2 linked regions of the Candidatus Minimicrobia sp. QA0096 genome follow. Each later gene encodes a partner of the first gene's protein in a complex. Links are inferred from orthologs where the notes say so. Each region holds a gene or a part of one and is shown on either strand. Other genes may lie near its edges.

Region 1 (6,903 bases):
TTTTATTAAAGGCTACGACCGTCTCTTTTTCTTTTATCTTATTATTACGTTCATAAAATGCCCCGTTCCTATAAGACTCGAGATTCTCCTCCGATCGAATCCAATAAGGCATGATCTGTATCAACTCCAGCACTCTATCTTTCGGCATTTTGTCTGTGTCGCTTCTTTCTCTTAAAGTATCATCCGCCACACCTGACGCGACATATCTATCCACTAATCGATATGAACTTTCCGGATTAAAATCTCTGGTTGCAGCTCGCCCTATTCCTAATACAATTTCACGCAGTCTTTCTTGGTATTCGGAAGATTCAACAATCCCCCAAGCAATCTCAGCTACTCCTGATTCTCTAGCAATCTCCATACAATGGTTGCTATAATACCATAAAATCATTAAAGAGGCAACCTCACACCCTTCTCCCTACTGTTCCTCAATCTGTTATAATAACTCCATGCAATTATTCAAACATCTCTTAGAAACAATTCTCGGCTCTTATGTAAAAAAATATCTTAAATCTCATCCTGACACTAAACTAATTGCTGTAGTCGGCAGCGTTGGTAAAACTAGCGTAAAATCAGCAACCGCCACTGTTCTATCAGAAAAATTCACCGTGCGCCATAGTCGTGGCAATTTGAACACAACCTTAAGTGCGCCGCTGGAAATCTTAGGCGTAGACGGGCCAAAAAACGCCAAATCTCCCCTAGCCTGGCTAAAAGTCTTCTCCGCAGCACACGCCAGCATAAAAAACCCCGAATCTCCAGATATAATTATTCAAGAATGTGGTATTGATTGCCCTGGTGAAATGGCTACTTTTATGCGCTATATCCAGCCCGACATTGCCATAATTACCTCTGTTGCACCTGAACATATGGAGTTTTTCAAAAATATGGATACGGTAGCTCATGAGGAACTGTCCATTAGCCAGGTCGCTAAAAAAACCATCTTCAACCTTCACGATATCGATGAAAAATATCATAATCTCATAGTTGGAAATCGCGTAAGTTACGGCGATGGATCCGCTGATGTTTTCCTGGAAATTAAAAAGACTACAGATACTGGCTGTATTGTCAATTTAAGACACTCCGAAAAAACTTCTCAGGATATAAATATTTCTGTATTGGGCAAACACAACATCCGCTCAATCACTGGCGCGGCGGCGGCGGGATTGGCTTGCGGAATGAATATTGAAGAAGTTGCATCGGCTTTAACAAAAATCAGACCAGTTTCAGGCAGAATGAATATTTTACGTGGCATACGCGGTTGCACATTACTGGACGACACTTACAACGCCAGCCCTATTGCCATGGAAAATTCGCTAAAAACACTCTATTCCATCTCCGCCGATCACAAGATTGCCGTATTGGGAGATATGAATGAACTGGGCGAAACATCCGAATCGGAGCATAAAAAAATCGGTGAAATTTGCGACCCTAAACAGCTAGAATCGCTCATCACTGTCGGTAAAATGGCTAAGAAACACCTCGCGCCAATCGCTGAAAAAAATGGCTGTAAAGTAATTTCTTTTGACACGGCGCTTGAAGCTGGAGAATTCCTGAAAAATAGCGACATTAAAGATACGACAATTCTATTCAAAGGCTCACAGGGCGGCATTTACCTTGAAGACGCCGTGAAAGAATTGCTGCTCGACCCAAGCGATGTAGAAAAATTAGTTCGCCAATCACAAAGCTGGAAACAGATTAAAGCGAAATTTTACGACTCTTTTTCTCAATCTCAGAAATAATTTCCTGAACGACTTTCTTGTCGTTCCACGGAATTCGCTTGCCATTCACAATTCGGTACTGCTCATGACCCATACCCGTAATCAGAACCGTATCGCCACGAACAGCCGACCTCAGAGCTTGATAAATCGCCTGTTTTCGATCAGCAATTTCCGTCATTTTATGAGCCTTTTTCGTTCGCTCAATTCCCTGACGAATCATTGCCCGAATTTCATCTGGATTTTCGTTATAGCTTTCCTCGTCAGTTAGAAAAATCCTATCTGCCAAATTAGCCGCCAGCTCGCCCATAATCGGTCGCTTTGTCTTATCTCTGTCACCACACGCACCAAACACCAAAGTTAATCGCCCCTTGGTAATTTTATGAGTGGTTTTTAGCAATTTTTCCAACGCGTCTGGCGTGTGAGCATAATCCACAATAATATCAATTCCAATCTTATTTTCTACTCGCTCGAATCGTCCAGGAATCGCTTCCAAATTCGCCACGCCCTCTTGGATATCTTCCAACTTTATCCCCAACAAATATGCCAACGACACCGCAGCCGACATATTCATCACGTTAAATTCGCCAGGCAAATTAGTCGCCAACTCCAAATGAGTTTGATGATCAATCAGCAGACTCGCCTCTGTTCCCTTTTTATATAACTTAACGTGCGTCAAGTGAGCTTCAGCTTCCGGATTCGTTCCGTAAGTCATTTTCTCGCCAGAAGCCGTAAACTTATCAAAATATTCAAACCACTCGTCATCGCGATTCAGCACGATATATTTCGGTTTTTTCTCAAACAACTTAGCCTTAGCCGCCGCGTAAGCTTCCATCGTCTTGTGATAATCCAAATGGTCTTGAGTCAAATTAGTCATCACCGCCGCTTCAATTGGCACGCCGTCAAACTTATGCTGTGATAAAGCGTGACTTGTTGCCTCTAAAATCACATATTCCACGCCTTCACGCTGAGCTGTCTGGAAAAAGCTGAATAGCCTCGCTACAGTCGGAACTGTCGCATTCAAATCATTTATCTTTTCCTTGCCAGCAATTTCAATCACCGCCGTCGTAAATAATGCAGTCTTAAAACCAGCTTCTTTCAAGATCTCATTGATATAACAAGCAGTCGTAGTTTTCCCGTTCGTCCCTGTTACTGCAATAATTCTCAAGCCACGAGCTGGATTGCCATATCTTAGGCTAATCATCTTCGTGCGCGCAACTCTATAGGCGTTTTCGGTTTTTTCCAAAGCTCCTTGAGGTAGCGTTTTTCTAGCAATTTTTACCAACTCGTTTTTCATAATACCCATTTTACCACTTATATTTGCTATAATAAAAGCAAATGAGGATTTTGGGAATTGAATCCAGTTGCGACGAAACAGCGGCGTCAATCGTTGAAGATGGCGAACGCTTGCTTTCAAATGTCGTCAATTCTCAAATTGATATTCATGCAGAATACGGCGGAGTTATTCCAGAAATTGCCGCGCGTAGTCATTTGGAAGTTGTAAATCCCGTCATTAAAAAAGCTTTGTCTGACGCAAATTGTACTTGGGATGATATTGACGCCATCGCCGTTACTTACGCGCCGGGGCTTATTGGCTCGCTATTAATCGGCACTCTCGCCGCTAGAACTCTCGCTATTATCCATAATAAGCCGCTCTTTAAGATTCATCACGTAGAAGCTCACGTGTACGCCAATTTTATCAATAAGCAATCCGACAATTTATCTCTAACATTGCCGAAACAGCAGCCGTCATTCCCTATGCTTTCGTTGATCGTTTCAGGCGGGCATTCACAACTTGTCCTATTTAAAAATCACGGAGATTATCAGCTCATAGGTCAAACTCAAGACGACGCGGTTGGCGAAGCGTTTGATAAAGTTGCTAAAATCATCGGTTTGCCGTATCCTGGCGGCCCAGCCATCGCCAAAGCCGCCGAACTTGGCGATCCGCACACGTTCCATTTACCTATTGCCAAATTATCCGGCGAATACGATTTCTCCTTCTCTGGGCTTAAGACAGCCGTTTTGAGAGCCGTTCAGCACGAAGTCGGTAAAGACTTCACTTTTCCCTCCCATGAGCTTCCAGCGCTCGTAGATGACGAATTACGACGTAATATGGCGGCAAGTTTCCAGTATACAGCCATAAAAACGCTCGTAAATAAAACCAAGAAGGCGTTTGACAATTTCCAGCCAGCCTCCGTTGTGATCGCTGGCGGAGTCGCAGCTAACCAAGAGTTGCGTCGTCAATTACGTGAAGCCCTGCCAATTGACATCGAATACGCCCCTATCCAACTCTGTACAGATAACGCCGCGATGATTGCTACCCTTGGTTATTTCAGATCTCAAATTGACGAGCCTACAGATCCATACGATCTGGAAGTTCAGCCAAGTTTATCAATGACAGCAATATAACGTTGTGAGGATTACAACATGAATCAACATTTTCTACAATCATCAGCCTGGGAAAAATTTCAACAATCGCTCGGTCGAAAAGTCTTTCACAACAGAGGTGAAGGATGGGAATATTTCGCAATATTAGAGCGCGGCACAGGCAATTCTCGCTTATATTGCCCCTTCGGTCCAACCGCTATTAACGAAGAAGTATTACGATTGGCGCTAAAAGACCTAGCAGAGCTCGGTAAAAAACTTGGCGTAACTTTCCTTAGAATCGGACCAATTAAACCTACCTTTTCTAAGGTGTTATCTGATGAGAATTGGAAAAAAGCCACTTACGTTCATTTACAGCCAGAACATACGCACATTATCAATCTCCAGCAGCCAGAGGAAGAAATCATAGCAAACATGGCGCAACCTGTAAGGAATTGTTATAGGAATTATCACAAAAAAGGCGTAACTATTCATCAATCTCAAAACCCAGACGATATTAAATATTTCTTAGAATTGATACACGAAGTTGCCAAAAGAACCGGCATGTCGCCGCACCCAGATTCATATTTTCATAAGCAAGCTGGTTCTCTACTTCCATCCAAAGATGCTTCTTTTTGGTACGCAACATATGACAATAAAGTAATTGCTACTGCCCTATTTTTCGACTCAAAAACAACTCGAATTTATGCACATGCGGCAGCAAATTCTACGCCAGAATATCGCAAGCTTAACGCTGGAACTGCCCTGCTCACCGAAGCGATAATCGATGCAAAACATTGTCAAATGGAGAAAGTCGATTTATACGGAATTGCTCCTGAAAACGCACCAAAAAATCACCCATGGGCTGGCTTTACAAAGTTTAAGCGATCGTTCGGCGGCGAAGATATCTATTCTGGGTCAACCTGGGAACTTCCCCTAAAGCCACTTCAATATTGGCTATATCGAGCGTATCAAACGATTAGAAAATAACCTTAATTTCATCCATCGCACCGCATAAATTTGTGATATAATTAAGATGTAATATAAACATGTGGAGAAATTAGAGGATTACATATTTAAGGGCTTTTGCACGTGAAAAGCTACTTTGTTTTCTTTTGTATTTTTTCACATGAAAAAACCATGGAATAACTTATGCAGCTAGCTAAACAATACATACCAAACGATTACGAACCAAACATTTACGCCCTATGGGAAACCAGCGGCGCATTAGAACCAACAGGGGTAGGCAAGCCATATTCAATCATTATGCCGCCACCTAACGCGAACGGTAACCTTCACATTGGGCACGCACTCGATATGAATCTGAAGGATATTCTGATTCGCTATCACCGAATGAAGGGTGACGACGCCGTATTTATTCCAGGCGCCGACCATGCTGGGTTTGAAACTTGGGTTGTGTATGAAAGAGAATTAACAAAGCAAGGGAAGAGTCGCTTCGATTTTTCACGTGACCAATTGTATAGTCAAGTTTGGAATTTTGTACAAGAAAAACGCGGCAATATGGAGCTGCAATTGCGCGCGTTAGGTGTTAGTGCGTCATGGAAGCATTTGACATTCACTCTGGACGACAAAGTTATCAACACCGTATACGACACATTTAAGAAAATGTGGGATGACAATTTGGTTTACAGAGGTGAGCGAATTGTCAATTATTGTACCGAACACCAAACCAGCTTTGCCGACATCGAGGTAGAACATAAGAATGAGAAAGGGAAGTTGTGGAAAATAGCTTACCCGACATTAGATAAAATTGGCGAAATTATCATTGCTACTACGCGCCCAGAAACTATGCTTGGCGACGTCGCTGTGGCAGTTCATCCAGATGATGAGCGATACAAAAAATTGATTGGAACTCGCATTTTACTGCCGATTGTCGATAAGGAAATTCCTATCATCGCGGACGAATACGTCGACATGAGCTATGGTACCGGTGCGGTTAAGATTACGCCAGCGCACGACCCGAACGACTTTGAAATTGCAAAACGTCATGATTTACCTATAGAGTCAATTATCAGCCCAGAAGGGAAGATGATAAACGTGCCAGCGCAGTTCTTAGGATTAACACCAGTAGAAGCTCGCGCTCGAGTTTTGGAGGCACTGGAGGCACTGGAGCTACGCCGCGGTGAGACTGAAATTGAACACGCCGTTGGACATTGTTATAAGTGTGGCAGCGTAATTGAGCCAATGATTAAAGAGCAGTGGTTTATTAAAACACAATCACTCGCACAGCCAGCAATTGATGCACTCAAAAAAGAAGAAATCACTTTTTATCCAGCATCCAAGCGCAAAGAGCTTATCGCATATTTTGAGCAATTGAAAGACTGGAATATTTCACGACAGATTCCATGGGGAATACCAATTCCTGCGTTTGTAAATGAAAACGACCCTAAGGATTGGATATTCGACACTCGCACCAACGAACAGAGTATTGTTGTAAATGGCACAACATATATTAGGGAAGAGGATACCTTTGACACCTGGTTCTCATCTGGACAATGGCCATATATTGTTACAGACTACTTGGATGGCGGCGATTTAGCCAATTATTTCCCGACCGACATGATGGAAACTGGTATGGATATTATGCGCGCATGGGTTTCTCGAATGATTATGCTTAGTCTGTACCGAACAGGGAAGTTGCCGTTCAAAGAAGTTTATCTACACGGAATGGTTAATGACGAACATAACCAAAAAATGTCTAAGTCTAAGGGCAACGTCATTAATCCAATGGAATTGGTTGCGGAATTTGGATCTGACGCCACACGTATGGGAATTATCGCTGGACGGGCGCCGGCTCAAAGTC
Region 2 (6,682 bases), 150 kb from region 1 along the record:
TTGCGGTCGAGCTGAGATTTTGACGCTAGCAAACTTTGTATTTTTGCATCAACTGCAATTGCTTCTGTTTGCATTTTTCCAACTTCTTCTGATGTTTTACTTAAGAATGAATAGGCGAAAATAACTAGTCCCACCATTGCTGATAATATTATGAGCAATAGTAACGACAGGACAATTCGCGCAATACTGGCATTTAGAACTTTTTTCATTGTTTTAAGACCTCTGGCTTTGGTGTAACGCTAATTGTTATAGTGATTGGATAATCCGCAGGCTTGTCTGACGATTGGCTTCCATCGCTATAAACAACAGTCTCCAAGTGAACGTCACTAAATATTTCTGACTTTTCTAAGCTGGTTTTTATTCGAATAGCGTCATCCTTATTTTTTCCAAGAGCTGTTAATGACAATGGTTTATCTAACGCTGAAGTGTCTAGCGTCAGAGAGTCCAAAACCATACCTGATGGGATGTACTGTGCAATTTTTGGGATAATTGTAGAGTAATGAGCCTCGTTGCTAATTATCGCCTTAGCCGAGTCGAGGTCTTTCTTAAACTCGCTAACTTCTTTTTGTGTCGATTGGTATTGAGCAAGCTTAGCGTTTCCTTCGTCGATGTTGGCTTGAGCTGAGGTGCGGCTATTTTCTAAGAATAGATAAAATCCGCCAATAGTTAAGAATAGTAAACCTGCAAATATCAATGATATGATACAGTACCGCCTTAAGATGACATTTACTCGCCCGGCGCTGATTTGCTTTTTTTCTTGAGGAGGGAGGAGGTTAATCATAAATATCCTCCTGCTTGATTAAGGCTAGTCCCGCGACTGGTGATAGCTGGGAGCGAAGCTGTTTTGCCGGCTGCTCTAGTCCATCGAAATTCAGCATTTGCCACGGACTTGCCACGCGTGCTGGCATTAATAACTCGTTTGTGAAAAAATCACCAATTCCTGGTAAATTACCGCCGCCGCCGACTATGAGAATTTGCTCGATTTTTTTCTCATCAGGGAAGCGGTCTGTGTAATATCGCATAACGCGCTTAACTTCATTGGTCATTTTTTCCAAACTTGGGTGCAAGGCTCCTGCGATTCTGGCTTGCCTTGGGCCGGGATTTAATCCGTTTAATACCTTAAATTGATGAGCTGTTTCAATTGGTACGTTCATTTTTTTAGCTAAATTTAAGGTGAGTGAATAGCCGCCAACATTTAAGCCGCCCGTCACACGTATATCGGAATCTAGAATTGCAATATCTGTAGTTGATGTGCCTATATCGACAATAATAGTAGGAAGTATTCCTTCTTCTGTGCGCTTCAGAAGTCTAGCGATTGCGCTGATGTTCGGCTCAATTATTGCAACTTCCAGACCACATTGTTTTGTGGCGTCTAACATGCTGTCGATCATTTTCTTCGGTGCAGCACACATTAGCACACTAAGCTCATCTTTCGTACGATTGATGATTCGATAGTCCAAATAAAGAGAATCTAACGGAGCTGGAATGTATTGTTCGGCTTCCAAATTTACCGCACTGCGAATATTGCTTTCTTCTTTCACAGGTAAGCTGAATGTCCGCGAAAATGTTCGGTTGGTCGGTATGCCTAGCGCCACGCGGTTGCTATTAATTTGTCCTACGACGTTTTTCTTCAATAACGTTTTGATATTCTGCGCTAAATATTCAGTGTTGTCTGTAGAATTTCCGTCGCTTTTTTGAGAATCAAGGTTAATCGATCCATATCCATGAACCAGCATCCGATTTCTATCAATCGACATTACTTTTATGCTTGTTCGGCTGATATCTAGGCCGATAATTGGTTTTTTTCTATAAAATATGCTCGACACGTTATTATTTTCCCACCTATATATCGGTATTATAACATAAGCTTTTTTGAAAAACCATTATTCCTTAACTTGACCTGCCATACTTGTAATTGGGCCCATAACACTAACCGCCACTAGGGCAATAACAACACCCATAGCAACGATCATTACTGGCTCAATGATAGAACTAACGCCGTCAATCGCAGTGTCAACTTCTTCCTCATAAAAGTCGGCAACTTTAATCAGAACTTTGTCTGTTTGTCCGGTTTCTTCACCAACGGACAACATCTGTGCTACGATTGGCGGATATAAATCATCTCGTTCGGCAATAATTTTTGACAAGACTTCACCGTTTTGGACTCGCTTGGTGGCTTCTTTTAGGGACTTTTCGTAAGCGACATTTCCGACGGCACGCGAAGTTACGTCCAGCGCTTCAAGCACAGCCACGCCCGCACCGATAAGGGCGGAGAAGGTTCGAGTAAAGCGAGCGATTGCCACCTTCTTAACAATTGGACCGACAGCTGGAACTTTGATGATGATATTGTGAAATTTGACGCGACCTTTTGGGGTTTTAATGTAGCGAATCAATAGCCAAATGCTTCCGACAAATATTGGAATGATTATATACCAAAACGACACTACGAAATCGCTAATTCCGAGCATAATCTCAGTAAGAAGTGGCAATTTGGCGTCAGGTCCGCCCATGTCTTTAATGGTTTTACCGATAACTGGAATAATGAAAATCATCAGGATAAAGAAGGCAATAATCGTAATAATTAAAAGTACGATCGGATATGTCATGGCGCCTTTAATTTTTTTCTTCATGGATGAGTTTTTTTCTTGTTGTAAAGCTAGACGTTTTAAGATATCGTCCAAAATACCTCCAGTTTCACCCGCAGCAACCATATTCACGTAAATATCATTGAAGGTTTCTGGGTGTTTGCTCAGGGCATCCGCGAAAGACATACCACCTTCAATGTCTTTAATAACAGCGTTGATCGTGTCTCGGAAATTGGCGCTTTCGGCGTGTTTTGCCATAGAGTTAAGGGAGCGAAGAATAGGAACGCCGGCTGAAACCATGGCGCTTAATTGACGAGTAAACATCACCAATTCTTCAGTCTTGGCACCTTTCTTTTTCTTGCCGAAAGAAAAACTAAGCTCTTTTTTTGCGCCTTTTTCTTCAATTTTTATTAATTGTCCGCGTGACCTCAAATTGTTAATGGCAGATAGTTTGTCGGCCGCTTCAATCGTTGAAGAGACGGTCTCTTTCTTTTTATTGACAAGCAAATATTCAAAAATTGGCATAATGTTACTCCCTTGTTGCCCTCAAAACTTCGTCCACGGTGGTGATCCCGCGCAGTGATTTAATAAGTCCGTCCATCTGCATTGTCACCATGCCTTCGGAAATCGCTTGATCTTGAATATCGTTGCTGGTGGCGTTGGCGGTAATCATTTTTTGGATAGGGATGGAGATACCAAGAACCTCGTAAATGCCAACGCGACCCTTGAATCCATTATGTCCACACTTATCGCAGCCTTCTGGGTTCGGCCTCCATAATCGTTCAATTCCTGAATCGGTTGACCCCATAGGCGTGTCGCCGCCAATTTTATCCTCAAAAGCCTGTTCTTCGAGATTGTGAATTTTTTTAATCGACTCGGTGTTTATCTTAAACATCTCGGTGATATACTTTATTTCTTCTTCGTTTGGAGTGTATTCTTGGCGACAATTCATACACAGGCGCCTAACTAGGCGCTGTCCAATCACCGCCTTCACGGTTGAAGCGATCAAGAATGGCTCAATTCCCATATCCAGCAGACGCGGCAAACATGTTGCGGCGTTATTTGTGTGTAGAGTGGAGAATACCAGGTGTCCAGTTAGCGCCGCTTGAACACCAAGGTTTGCGGTTTCGCCGTCGCGAATTTCTCCGACCATGATGATATTTGGGTCTTGGCGAAGTAGCGCCCTTAGCCCTGAAGCGAAAGTCATCCCAGCTTTGGCGTTGGTCTGGGTTTGATTGACCCCTGGGATTTTATATTCTACTGGGTCTTCAATTGTGGAAATATTGACATCTGGAGTATTAAGCTCCGACAAGACGCTAAACAAACTGGTCGATTTTCCCGATCCAGTCGGTCCAGTCACCAGAATCATTCCGTTCGGCTGAGCCATTGCGTCTTTTACGGTTGCGAGCGACAGACCCCAATAGCCAAGCTGATCCAGTTTAACAGCCTGGTTCGATTCGTCCAAAATACGCATAACTACTTTTTCGCCGTCAGCGATTGGCAATGTCGAAACACGAAGCGCGTATTGTTTTCCTGAAACTTTTATCTTAAATCGGCCGTCCTGTGGTACGCGGCGTTCGTCAATTTTCAGATTGGAGAGAATTTTAATGCGGCTCACTAAAGCGCCGTGAACGTTTCGTGGCAATTTGTTAACTTCCTTCAAAACACCGTCAATTCGATAACGAACCTGAACGTAATCTTCGCGTGGCTCAATGTGAATGTCAGAAGCGTTGGATTTTATGGCATATTCCAGTAGTAAATTAACAGTTTGGGCAATTGGTGAATTTTCCGCAAAATCGTCTTGACTAACATTTTGGTCTTCGGCAGACGCGTCTTTTTGCACCGCAATAACTTCGTCAAGCTCGGCGTTAATATTGCCGCGATAATTTTCCAAACAGTCTAAAATGTTGCTTTTTGTCGCTAGGAAAACCTTAGTGTTGTAGCCAATTTCTTTTTGGATGAAGTTCAGCGCCTGTACGTCATCTGGGTCTTCCATCGCAAGCGACAGGCTGTCGTCCTCGTTTTTCTCAAAAAGCACAACATTATACTGGCGTGCGATATGTTCGGGAATTCGTTTCAATATATCTTCGGGAATATCCTTTGGCTCAATTCGCACGAAAGGTACACCGATATAATCGCCGATCAACTTTGTCAAATCTTCCTCAGAAATGACTTTTTGTTCAATAGCGGTTTCTTGCAATGTTTGCTTTGACCGTTCAGCTATCAATTTCAAATCAGCAAGCTGCGGCTCATCAACAACCCCACCTTGTTCCAGAATGCTCTCAATTGTCTGGTCTGAAACACGCATAACTCTTATGGTTATTGTACTATCATCGCCAAAAAAAAGCTAGCATAGTATAATAAAAGAGTGAATATTTCTGGTGAAGAGAAAATGCGAGAATTGGGCGCGGCAATTGGCCGGGCTGTTTCTGGTGGGGAGGTTCTGGAATTGGTCGGTGATATTGGCGCGGGGAAAACCACGTTGACGAAGGGAATTGCGCAAGCTTTAGAGATCAACGAGCCGGTTCAGAGTCCAACATTCACAATTTCGCGCGTGTACGATTCGCCTCGCGGTCTGAGTTTGGCGCATTACGATTTTTATAGATTGGGAAATGCTGGAATTATGAGCGAAGAGATTCGTGAAGTGGCGGATTCTAATTCGGTTGTTGTAGTTGAATGGGCTGGTGCTGTCGATGATGCATTGCCGAGCGATCGGTTGGTGATAAAAATTACTGCGATCAGCGAAGAAGGGCGACTTGTGGAATTTTATCCTGGCGGCAAAAAATCTGATGAACTTTTGGGAAAAATAAAGGAGAATATGGCGTGATAATTTTATTGGACACTTCAACATCAACATGTTTTTTGACAATAGTCAATGGAGAAAATCGTCAGGATTTTGAATGGGAAGCTGAGCGAACGTTGGCGCGGAATTTGTTGAAATTTTTGGAAGAAAAGACTGGCGATTTGCATCTGATAAGCGGCATTGGCGTGATGAAAGGACCAGGAAGTTTTACGGGACTGAGAATTGGTTTGACGGTTGTGAATACCTTGGCGGACAGCTTGAATATCCCTATTGTTAGTGCGATGGGTGACAATTGGCGTGATTTGGCTTTGGGTAAATTGCATTCTGGCGAGAATGAAAAAATTGTTATGCCAGAGTACGGTGCTGCTGCGAATATCACTGCGCCGCGAAAATAATTTTTATCGCCCAAACCGTCAAAACCGTGTATAATTAAATTACGGCGGTTTGTGATTTTTGATTCGCCGAATTAGATAGTTTGAAGTTGATTGGCTGTTGATATTTTTCCTTGAGGCGAACACTCAGGGGCGGCTGATCGGAAAGGAATGATAATGATAGAAGTAATTATTGCTGCGGCTGTTGGAGCTGGCGCGGGTGCTGCTGGTCTTGTTGGATATCAGAGAACTCGCCAAATTAACGGTAAAAATCAGATTGAGCGAGATCTGGCAGATGCGAAAACTAAGGCGAGCGACATCGTCCTTAAGGCTAAGGATGAGGCGCTTAAGATTGAAAATGAACGTCGCAAGGAGTGGCAAAAGACCGAAAATCGTTTGGCGGATCGCGAGAAGACCCTGGATAATAAGCTGGAAGAGCTTGATCGACGAGCAGAAAAATTGCGCGCGCATGAGGATGAAGTTGATAATCTTAAAAATGAAATTCGTGACATCCGCTCCAGACAGCAAGAGAAATTGGAAAAAATCGCTGGATTGAAGAAAAAAGACGCTGCTGACAAGTTAATGCAGATGACTGAGCGTGACATTAAGCAAGACTTGGTCGGTTTGGTGTCGAAACTACAACATGATGCAATGGATGACGCTGAAGAACGGGCGCAAATGATTTTGGTGACTGCAATGGAACGAATGAGCAGTGAAGTTACCGCTGAGCGCACGGTGACTGCAGTCAAACTGACTGATGACGAGATGAAGGGTCGAATTATTGGCAAGGAAGGGCGTAATATTCAGGCGCTCCAGCGCGAAACTGGCGTCGATATTTTAGTTGACGACACACCTGGCATGATTATTTTGTCGAGTTTTGATCCTGTTCGTCGACAAGTGGCTCGTCTTAGTCTTGAGATGCT

What was found.
Region 2: the proteins of tsaD (region 1) and tsaE are in contact, whole or in part, in a crystal structure (PDB 6N9A), measured with the Thermotoga maritima proteins. The link is inferred for Candidatus Minimicrobia sp. QA0096 from one-to-one orthologs. Residues at the interface, in WP_004082750.1 of Thermotoga maritima: Cys10, Asp11, Arg49, His50, Leu82, Gly84, Gly135, Gly136, Glu154, Thr155, Leu156, Asp157, Asp158, Ser159, Glu162, Asp165, Lys166, Arg169, Leu170, Tyr175, Lys213, Thr214, Leu217, Tyr218, Gln221, Arg222, Asn324; in WP_004082108.1 of Thermotoga maritima: Leu37, Gly38, Lys46, Lys57, Val59, Lys60, Ser61, Thr63, Phe64, Thr65, Leu66, Met67, Val69, Pro71, Tyr82, Arg83, Leu84, Asp86, Asp88, Phe89, Asp93, Ile128, Asp130, Glu131, Arg134.

What each region holds. Positions count from the first base shown.
Region 1 is NZ_OZ017288.1:533,310-540,212, reverse strand. The notes cover bases 2,126-5,088. They hold tsaD (tRNA (adenosine(37)-N6)-threonylcarbamoyltransferase complex transferase subunit TsaD), read left to right. Parts: upstream 2,126-3,053; coding sequence 3,054-4,124; downstream 4,125-5,088. Other genes in these bases: AACH20_RS02880 (lipid II:glycine glycyltransferase FemX), read left to right, coding at 4,143-5,069; AACH20_RS02890 (UDP-N-acetylmuramoyl-L-alanyl-D-glutamate--2,6-diaminopimelate ligase), read right to left, coding at 2,126-3,021. Also shown: AACH20_RS02900 (hypothetical protein), read right to left, coding at 1-361; AACH20_RS02895 (UDP-N-acetylmuramoyl-tripeptide--D-alanyl-D-alanine ligase), read left to right, coding at 450-1,739; more of AACH20_RS02890, read right to left, coding at 1,696-2,125; AACH20_RS02875 (valine--tRNA ligase), read left to right, coding at 5,232-6,903.
Region 2 is NZ_OZ017288.1:380,782-387,463, reverse strand. Bases 3,941-6,682 are described here. They hold tsaE (tRNA (adenosine(37)-N6)-threonylcarbamoyltransferase complex ATPase subunit type 1 TsaE), read left to right. Parts: upstream 3,941-4,953; coding sequence 4,954-5,412; downstream 5,413-6,682. Other genes in these bases: rny (ribonuclease Y), read left to right, coding at 5,937-6,682; AACH20_RS02055 (tRNA threonylcarbamoyladenosine biosynthesis protein TsaB), read left to right, coding at 5,409-5,783; AACH20_RS02065 (GspE/PulE family protein), read right to left, coding at 3,941-4,893. Outside these bases: AACH20_RS02085 (hypothetical protein), read right to left, coding at 1-209; AACH20_RS02080 (PilN domain-containing protein), read right to left, coding at 206-781; type IV pilus assembly protein PilM, read right to left, coding at 774-1,826; AACH20_RS02070 (type II secretion system F family protein), read right to left, coding at 1,884-3,110; more of AACH20_RS02065, read right to left, coding at 3,115-3,940. UniProt on the Escherichia coli protein: Required for the formation of a threonylcarbamoyl group on adenosine at position 37 (t(6)A37) in tRNAs that read codons beginning with adenine.